3 regions of the Companilactobacillus metriopterae genome follow, and region 3 is predicted to be linked to each of the others. Evidence: predicted binding sites of a transcription regulator. Region 3 holds the regulator's gene; each other region holds the start of a gene.
What was found. Region 3 encodes HrcA, which represses chaperone genes, less so after heat shock. Its sites were predicted from a motif close to TTAGCACTCNNNNNNNNNGAGTGCTAA; they were not measured.
Positions count from the first base shown of each region.

Region 1: the regulator HrcA is predicted to act here: its motif matches at 1,922-1,948, upstream of groES (co-chaperone GroES).
Region 2: the regulator HrcA is predicted to act here: its motif matches at 1,833-1,859, upstream of CS873_RS02970 (ATP-dependent Clp protease ATP-binding subunit).

Region 1 covers NZ_CP024610.1:1,374,330-1,377,622, forward strand. The annotation lists gene groL (chaperonin GroEL) at 1-1,570, opposite strand, end outside; gene groES (co-chaperone GroES) at 1,602-1,889, opposite strand; gene CS873_RS07035 (CPBP family intramembrane glutamic endopeptidase) at 2,017-2,634, shown strand; gene manA (mannose-6-phosphate isomerase, class I) at 2,671-3,293, opposite strand, start outside.
Region 2 covers NZ_CP024610.1:612,103-615,395, reverse strand. The annotation lists gene ptsP (phosphoenolpyruvate--protein phosphotransferase) at 1-1,346, opposite strand, end outside; gene CS873_RS02975 (phosphocarrier protein HPr) at 1,346-1,612, opposite strand; gene CS873_RS02970 (ATP-dependent Clp protease ATP-binding subunit) at 1,905-3,293, shown strand, end outside.
Region 3 covers NZ_CP024610.1:1,100,306-1,103,598, reverse strand. The annotation lists gene truB (tRNA pseudouridine(55) synthase TruB) at 1-321, shown strand, start outside; gene ribF (riboflavin biosynthesis protein RibF) at 332-1,261, shown strand; gene hrcA (heat-inducible transcriptional repressor HrcA) at 1,383-2,429, shown strand; gene grpE (nucleotide exchange factor GrpE) at 2,444-2,986, shown strand; gene dnaK (molecular chaperone DnaK) at 3,009-3,293, shown strand, end outside.

The DNA.
Region 1 (3,293 bases), 270 kb from region 3:
GTTCTGTCTTATCAGCAACAACTGCTTCTGTTGTTAATAATAGTGCTGATACACTGGCTGCGTTTTGAAGTGCAGATCTTGTAACTTTAGTTGGATCGATAATACCTGATTCAATCATGTTTACCCATTCACCGGTAGCAGCATTGTATCCAACTTCATTTTCTTGTTGTCTCAATCTTTCAACAATTACTGATCCTTCAAGACCAGCATTTTCAGCAATTTGACGTAGTGGTTCTTCAAGGGCACGAACAACTATGTTAATTCCTGTTTGAACATCTCCCTCTCCTTTGACAGAGCTAACACCTGAGATAATGTTCATCAATGCTGTTCCACCACCAGCAACGTATCCTTCTTCAACAGCGGCACGTGTGGCATTTAGTGCATCTTCAATTCTATATTTACGTTCTTTTAATTCTGTTTCTGTTGCGGCACCAACTTTGATTACAGCAACACCACCAGCTAATTTTGCAAGACGTTCTTGCATTTTTTCACGATCAAAGTCTGATGTTGTTTCTTCAACTTGCTTCTTAATTGTTTCAACACGTTCTGAAATTTGTGTTGCGTCTCCAGAACCTTCGACAATAGTTGTATTATCTTTTGTAACTGTAATACGACCAGCTTGTCCAAGTTGTTCTAGTGTTGTGTCTTTCAATTCAAGACCCAAGTCACTTGTAATAACTGTACCACCAGTTAGGATTGCAATATCTTGTAGTTGTTCCTTACGACGATCACCAAATCCTGGAGCTTTGACAGCTACAACATTGAATGTTCCACGAATCTTATTCAATACAAGTGTTGGCAAGGCTTCACCATCAATATCATCGGCAATAATCAAAAGTGATTTTCCTTGTTGAACAATTTCTTGTAACATTGGCAAGATATCTTGGATATTTGAAATTTTCTTATCTGTAATCAATACATATGGATTTTCTAGATCAGCTTGCATTTTATCGTTATCAGTTACCATGTATTGTGACAAGTACCCACGATCAAATTGCATACCTTCTACAACATCAAGTGTTGTATCGATTCCTTTTGATTCTTCAATTGTGATAACACCATCATTACCAACTTTTTCCATTGCATCAGCGATTAAATCACCGATTTCTTCACTTGCTGAAGAAACTGAAGCAACTTGAGCAATATCTTTCTTACCAGCAACCTTGTGTGAAATCTTGCTTAACTCTTCAACACCTGCTTTAGTTGCCATTTCGATACCATTACGGATACCTACTGGGTTAGCTCCTGCAGTCACGTTCTTCATACCTTCATTAAGTAATGCTTGGGCAAGAACTGTAGCTGTTGTTGTACCATCACCAGCGATATCATTTGTTTTTGAAGAAACTTCAGCAACTAATTTTGCTCCCATATCTTCAAAGTGATCTTCTAGTTCGATACTTTTTGCAATTGTAACACCATCATTTGTAATTTCAGGTGAACCATATGATTTTTCAATAACAACATTACGACCCTTTGGTCCAATTGTAGTTTTAACAGTATCCGCTAATTTATTAACACCGTCCATCATCTTTGAACGTGCGTCTTCTGAAAATTTAATTTCCTTTGCCATTTCACAAATCCTCTTTTAGTATTAGTATTTTTTATTTTTCAACGATTGCCATAATATCTTTTTCGTGAAGAATTAGGTATTTTTGATCATCAAATGTAACTTCTGATCCTGCATATTTATCGAATAAAACCTTATCTCCATTTTTAACTGTTAAAGCAACTTTTGTTCCGTTATCAGAAACTAGTCCTTCACCAACAGCAATAACTTCGGCAGTTTGAGGTTTTTCTTTTGCGTTATTAGCTAGAACAATACCTCCGACAGTCTTTTCTTCTTCTTGATCGACTGATACAATAACTCTATCTCCAAGTGGTTTTAACAATTTTAATACCTCCAGATTTTATGATATCTTTTTTAGCACTCTCAAGTTCAATGTGCTAATCACAATTTTTATGATATCATTTTACAGATAAGATTCAAGTATAAACAAATAATTTTAGGAGTATTTCATGGATAATTTTAGAAAACAGATACCTATTTTTCTTACATATTTGGGTATTAGTATTATCGCAACTATATTACTCGGATTCAAAATAGTGGGAACTCCTTACTTTATAACAATGACTGTAGTCACAATCATTGCAACTAGCTATATATTAGCCAAATCTAGAACTTTAGATATTACAGAAAGACGATTAAGTCCTACTAGATCTTTCCTTTGGATAATTGCTACTACTTTGGGAATTATAGTTATTCAACTTGTGATATCTGAGATATTAGTTCAATTCTTCAATGTTTCATTATCTGCCAACACACAAGATCTTATAACATATATGAAATTTGCCCCATATTATGTCATATACCCCTTAGTATGTGCACCAATCATGGAAGAAATAATATTCAGAAAACTTATGTTTACTGATTTAAATCAATACATAGGCTTTGGTATGTCTGCAGCACTATCTAGCTTGTTATTTGCCTTTTTACATCAAGATAGTTTCTTCTTAGTATATTTCTTTATTGGACTGTTCTTATGCTTCATATACAGTAGAACAAAGAACATTTACATAAATATGATGGCACATATTTTAATGAACTTAATTGTTATATTGATTAATTTTGCATAATAAAAAAGCGTTGAAACTTTAAATGTTTCAACGCTTTTATTTTTCCCCAGATTCTGAGGCAATGATGTTTAAATTTCCAGATAATTTCCAACTATTAACTGTTGCAGGAACAATTAAGTGTTGTCCCTTTGATAAAGAGTAATCTTTATTATCAATAGTAATTTGACCTTCACCAGACAAAACAGAAATTAAAGTATAGCTTCCAACTTCATGTTTAAAATCATCAGAATTATTTATTTCCCATTTGTATACTGCGAAGTAAGGAGACAATGGTGGCTGTACAAATGTCGTATATTTATTGCCATTTTTTTCAACAGTCTCTATATCCAACTGTGGTCTCTTGTAAGGAACAGTGATTGTATCTTTGGACTGTTCTAAGTGTAGTTCACGCATCTTACCAGTAGTTTTGTCTACTCGGTCATAGTCATAAAGACGATATGTAGTGTCACTACTCTGCTGTGTTTCTAAGACCAATATTCCCTTATTTAAGGCATGAACTGTACCACTAGGAACATAGAAGAAATCACCAGATTTAACTGGAACCTTGGTTAACAAGTGATCCCAGTCACCTGAATCAATCATTTGATCAAGCTCTTCTTTAGTTTTGGCATTATGTCCATAAATTAAATATGAATCTGGTTCGGCATCGATTACATACC
Region 2 (3,293 bases), 490 kb from region 3:
TCAACTTCCTTGGCGAATTGATCAGCCAATACAGCAGCAGCAGGTATTTCCATCATCATTCCTGTTTGGATAGAATCTGAAATTTTTACACCTTCTGCAACTAACTTAGCTTTTTCTTCTTCAAAAATAGACTTAGCAGTTCTAAATTCTTGAAGTGTACCAATCATTGGGAACATAATTCTTAGTTCACCAAATGCTGAAGCACGAATCAAAGCACGCAGTTGAGTTCTGAAAATATCTTGTTGATCAATACTAATACGAATAGCACGATATCCTAAGAAAGGATTATCTTCTTCTGGTAGTGGTAGATATGGTAAATGCTTATCTCCACCAATATCCATAGTACGGACAACAACTGGTTTTCCATTCATACTTTCAAGAACTTTCTTGTAAGCATTGAATTGATCTTCTTCTGTTGGAAGTTGATCTGATTGCATATACAAGAATTCTGTACGATACAATCCGATACCTTCAGCACCATTATCAAGAACACCATCTAAATCATCTGGTGAACCAATATTAGCTGCTACATCAAAATGTTTACCATCAGCAGTGACTGTTGCTTCACTCTTTAGCTTTTTCCATTCTGCTTTTTCGGCAGCAAAATCAGAAGCTAATTTTGAATACTTAGCAACATCATCATCACTTGGGTTAACAATAGCCACACCATCGAGACCATCAAGAATAACCTGATCACCATCTTTGATGTCAGCTGTAACTGTATTTGTTCCAACTACAGCAGGTAGTTCTAATGAACGTGCCATAATTGCAGAGTGGGCTGTACGTCCACCAATATCAGTAATAAAGCCCCTAACAAATTTCTTGTTAAGTTGAGCTGTATCACTTGGAGTAAGATCGTGAGCAACAACAATAACTTCATGATCAATTAGTGAAGGATTAGGTAATTCAACACCAAGCAAGTGAGCCATTACACGTTTAGTAACGTCGCGAATATCTGCTGCTCTTTCTTGCATGTATGGATTATCTGTCATACCTTCAAAAATTGTAATAAAGTTTTGTGAAACTTCATCAAGTGCTTGTTCAGCATTGATACTTTGATCTTTAATTTGTTGTTCAACAGCACCTGTAAATTCAGGATCAGCAAGAATCAATTTGTGCGCATCAAAAACTTGTGCGCCTTCTTCACCCAATGATTCTTTAGCCGCATCTCTGATTTTTGTTAATTCATTGTCTGATTGAGTAAGTGCATCTTGAAGACGTTTAACTTCGCCATCAACATCACTAATACTCTTCTTTGAAAATGAAAGGTCTGGTTGAACCAAAAGGTATGCTTCTGCAGTAGCAATACCTTCACTAGCAGCTATCCCTTTGATTTGTGTAGACATTATTCAGCTAAACCTTCTTTTGTCATTGTTTCTGTGATTGCAGCAATTGCGTCAGCTTCGTCATCACCTTCGGCAGTAATAGTAATATCAGCACCTTGACCAACACCAAGTGACATAACACCCATGATTGATTTTAGGTTAACTGATTTTCCATCAAATTCGATGTTTACATCTGAAGAGAATTTACTTGCAGCTTGTACAAGCATTGTTGCTGGACGTGCGTGAATTCCTGTTTCTGCGATTACGTGATATTCTTTCTTTTCCATGATATAAATTACCTCTTTATTGTTTATTAAATTATGTAGAAAACTCTACAAATATTCATTTCTTAATTTACCATTTTCTTAAATTATTAACAACCTTTTTCATTACTTTATAACTCTCCAAAGCCTTATCAAATAAGTCGGTTAACGCTTACAGAAAGGCTTTTCAAGGATAATTAACAAAAAAATAACTTTCATAAAATAAAGTTGAAATTTTTAAGACTTAGCACTTGCAATTAGAGAGTGCTAAGTCTTATACTATCTTTATAATTTTGAACCGAAAGGTGGGATTATAGTGCTGTGTCAAAATTGTAATGAAAATGAAGCAACAATTCACTTATATACCAGTGTAAATGGCAAACGTACAGAGGTTAACCTTTGTCAAAATTGCTATCAAAAATTAAGAAACGAAAGTAATGAAGGTATAGATAATATGGCAGAAAACACAAATGGTTTTTCAAGTTTTGAAGAACTATTCAATGCTATGAACAATTCATCTGAATCACAAGGCTTTCAAGCTGGAGATCCTAATACGCAATCAGGTCGACGTGGTCCAAACGGCGGCGGCAATTCACTACTAGCTCAATACGGTGTGGATTTAACCGAACAAGCAAGAAAAGGTCAAGTCGATCCTGTAATTGGACGTGACGATGAAATTAAACGAGTAATTGAAATATTAAATAGAAGAACTAAGAACAATCCTGTACTAATCGGTGAAGCCGGTGTTGGTAAAACAGCCGTGGTTGAAGGATTAGCACAAAAAATTGTTGACGAAGACGTTCCTGAAAAACTTCGCAACAAAAAAGTAATTCGCTTGGATGTTGTTTCACTAGTTCAAGGCACTGGCGTACGTGGTCAGTTTGAACAAAGAATGCAACAACTTATCAAAGAACTTCAGGCAGATGACAATATCATCCTATTTATAGATGAAATTCATGAAATTGTTGGTGCCGGTAATGCTGAAGGTGGAATGGACGCTGGTAACGTTCTAAAACCTGCACTAGCTCGTGGCGAAATACAACTAGTTGGTGCAACAACTTTAAATGAATATCGTACAATCGAAAAAGATTCAGCTCTAGAAAGAAGACTTCAACCTGTTCAAGTTGATGAACCTAGTGTTGAAGCTACTATCCAAATTCTAAAAGGTATTCAACCTAAGTATGAAGACTATCACCACGTAAAATATTCTAACGATGCTATTGTAGCCGCTGCAGAATTATCAGCTCGCTATATTCAAGACAGATTCTTACCAGATAAAGCCATCGATTTGATGGATGAAGCTGGATCTAAGAAAAATCTTCAAACAAATCATATCGATATTGCAGAATTAGATAACAAGATTTCTGATGCGGAAGTTCAAAAACAATCTGCATTGAGAAATGAAGATTATGAAAAAGCTGCATATTACCGTGATGAAGTTTCTAAATATCAAAAAATGAAAGATAACACTAAGGAAACTCCTCTTGATGAAAGTATGATCTCTGAAAAAGAAATCGAAAAAATCGTCGAAGAGAAGACTAAAATTCCTGTTGGTGATTTGAAAGCTAACGAGCAACTTCAACTAAAGAACCTAGAACCAAACCTAAAATCAAGTGTTATTGGTCAAGATGAAGCTGTTGAACAAGTTTCTAAAGCAATTCGTAGAAATCGTGTTGGATTTAATAAGTCTGGTCGTCCTATTGGT
Region 3 (3,293 bases):
TTTATGTCACAACTAACACGAGTTGAAAGTGCAGGTATTTTGATAGAAAATACTTATCATTTAAGTGAAATAGAAGAGATGGTAAAAAATGAAAATTATGAATTTTTAACTTCAATAGAAAGTGTTCTTTCATATCTACCAAAGTATTCATTAAACGATGATGAATGGAATCTTGTGTGTAATGGTGTAGGGTTGCAACTAAATAGTGATAAAAATTCCGAAGTAGCACTCTATTTTGAAGATAAAATAAAAGCAATATATAAGTATGATCACAGTAAAAATCTTTGGGTAGCTTCTACTATGCTACTTCAAAATAATTAAGAGTAAAAATATGAAAATATACTACGTAAGTTATCCAATTAAAAAAAATGAAAGACCACAAAAAGATACTGTCTTGATTATGGGATTTTTTGATGGAATTCATAAGGGTCATCAAGAAGTAATCCAAAAGGGTGTTGAATTAGCACAAAAAAACAACTTGGAATCAGTCTTGATTACGTTTGATAGATCACCAAGAGTAGTTTATCAAAATGAAAAAAACTATACTTATTTATCTACTATGCGTCGAAAATCAGAACTAATTAAAGAATTAGGAGTAGATGACGTTTACTTTTTAGAATTTAGTGACGAACTAGCTCATCTGAGTCCTCAAGACTTTGTAAATCAATATATGATTGATATGAATGCAAAATTTGTAGTTGCTGGTTTTGATTATACATATGGTAAAAAAGATATAGCTAATATGAATTTATTACCTAAATATTCTAAAGGTAACTTTGAAGTAATAAGTGTTCCTAGACTTGATAATAAAGATAGAAAAATCGGTTCTAGTGAAATTAGGGAATTACTTAAAAATAATAAAGTAACTGAGGCCAATGATTTATTGGGTTACGCCTATCAGAATCAAGGGGTTGTAGTTCACGGATTAAAAAGAGGTCGTGAAATGGGTTTTCCCACAGCTAATATTAAACCAACAGCGGATCAGCTGATTCCTGGTGTCGGTGTTTATGTGACACGTGTTTTTATAAAAGGGAAATGGTATGAAGCAATGACTTCAGTTGGTTACAATGTTACTTTTGAAGAAGAGACAGGATTAACAATTGAATCAAATATTTTAAATTTCCATGATGATATATATGACGAACCTATTAGAATTGAATGGTTAAAATATTTGCGTGGAGAAGTGAAATTCAATAGTATGGATGAGTTAATCGATCAACTTCATCAAGATCAAAAAGATACAGAAGAATATTTTAAATAAAAAGAAAGTTCATTATGAACTTTCTTTTTTATGTGTAATCACTTGACACAAAGCGTTTAGATTGATATATTTTAGGATGTTAGCACTCAAGGTTTAATAGTGCTAAAGGAGGCTGGTAGTAATGCTAACACAACGTCAAGATGCTATTTTACGCGAAGTTGTAAGTATTTATACAGATACTGGTCAACCAGTTGGTTCCAAGACACTAATGAATAATTTACCATTTTCGGTAAGTTCAGCTACCATCAGAAATGAGATGGCTGCCTTAGAAGATTCAGGGTATTTGGAGAAGACACATTTATCTTCTGGAAGAATTCCGTCTGTTCAAGGATATCGTTATTATCTGGATAATTTGGTGCAACCAGTTTCAGTATCTGACGAAATTTCTAGAAGTATTGATCAGAATTTTGGTCGTGAATATCATCAAATTGATGATTTGATTCAGGAATCTGCCAAAATTTTATCACATCTAACAAGTTATACGGCTATTACTTTGGGACCAGAAGGGCAGTCAATTCTCTTAACAGGATTTAGAATTGTCCCTTTAAATCCACATCAGATAATGGCAATTATTGTTACAAGTGATAATAATGTCGAAAGTAATATATACACAGTAGATGAAAAAATTGACTCAGAATTAATAGAAAAAATCGTTCGAATTGTAAATGACAAATTGATCGGTAAACCTTTAATTCAAGTTCAAAAATTACTTCAAACAGAAATTCCAGCTATATTAACGCAATACATGTATTCTGATAGTGGATTTATTGATATGCTTTCGGGATTGTTTAAGAAAGCAGAGTCAGAAAAGTATTTTGTTGATGGTCAATTGAATCTTTTAAATTATGCGCAGGATTATGATTCCAGTAATGTTCAATCATTATTTTCAATGATTAATGGGAGTGATGATTTGAAGCAGTTACTTGATACTGGTGAAGATAACAACGAAATAATTGTTAGATTTGGTAGTGAGCTCGGTAATGATACTCTAAAAAATTATAGTCTTATTACCACAAATTATGATGCTGGAGAACATGGAAAAGGTTTAATAGCAATTTTAGGACCAACACAAATGCACTATTCACAACTTATTGGTTTAATGGGTGAATTCAGACAAGAGTTCTCAAAAAGACTAATGGATTATTATTCAAGGTATGATGATTCATAATATAGGAGGAATTTATGGCAGATAAAGAAAACAAAATCGAATCTACAGATGAAGAATTAGAATTGGATGTAGAATCAGATGACTCTGTTAAAAATGATGAAACTAATGAAGAAATAGAAGCTCTTAAAGAAGAAAAATCTGAGCTTGAGGATAAATATTTACGTGCTCAAGCTGAAATGCAGAATATGACAGCTCGCCATCAAAAGGAAGTTGCAAGCATCCTAAAATATGATGGACAAAATCTAGCAACCGAAATTCTTCCTGTTCTAGATAACTTAGAGAGAGCTCTGACAGTTGAAGCCGATGATGAGGCAAGTGCTCAATTGAAAAAGGGGATTGAGATGGTTCAGACACATCTGATCAATGCTTTTAAAGATAATCAAGTTATTGAAATAAATAATAAAAACGAAAAATTTGATCCAACTGTTAACCAAGCTGTACAAACTGTTCCAGCGACTGAAGACAATCCCGCTGATACAGTAGTTGAAGTACTCCAAAAAGGCTATATGTTAAATGATCGAGTTTTAAGACCAGCAATGGTAGTCGTTGCAAAATAAAAAATAGAAGAGGTTAATATTAATGTCAAAAGTAATCGGTATTGATTTAGGAACTACAAACTCTGCTGTTGCAGTACTTGAAGGTGGTTCTCCAAAAATTATTACAAATCCAGAAGGAGCTAGAACAACTCCATCTGTTGTTGCTTTTAAAGATGGTGAAATTCAAGTTGGTGAAGTTGCAAAACGTCAAGCAATCACTAACCCAGATACAATTTCATCAATCAAACGTCACATTGGTGAAGCAGGTTACAAAGTAACTGTTGGTGATAAATCTTATACACCACAAGAAATTTCAGCAATGATTCTT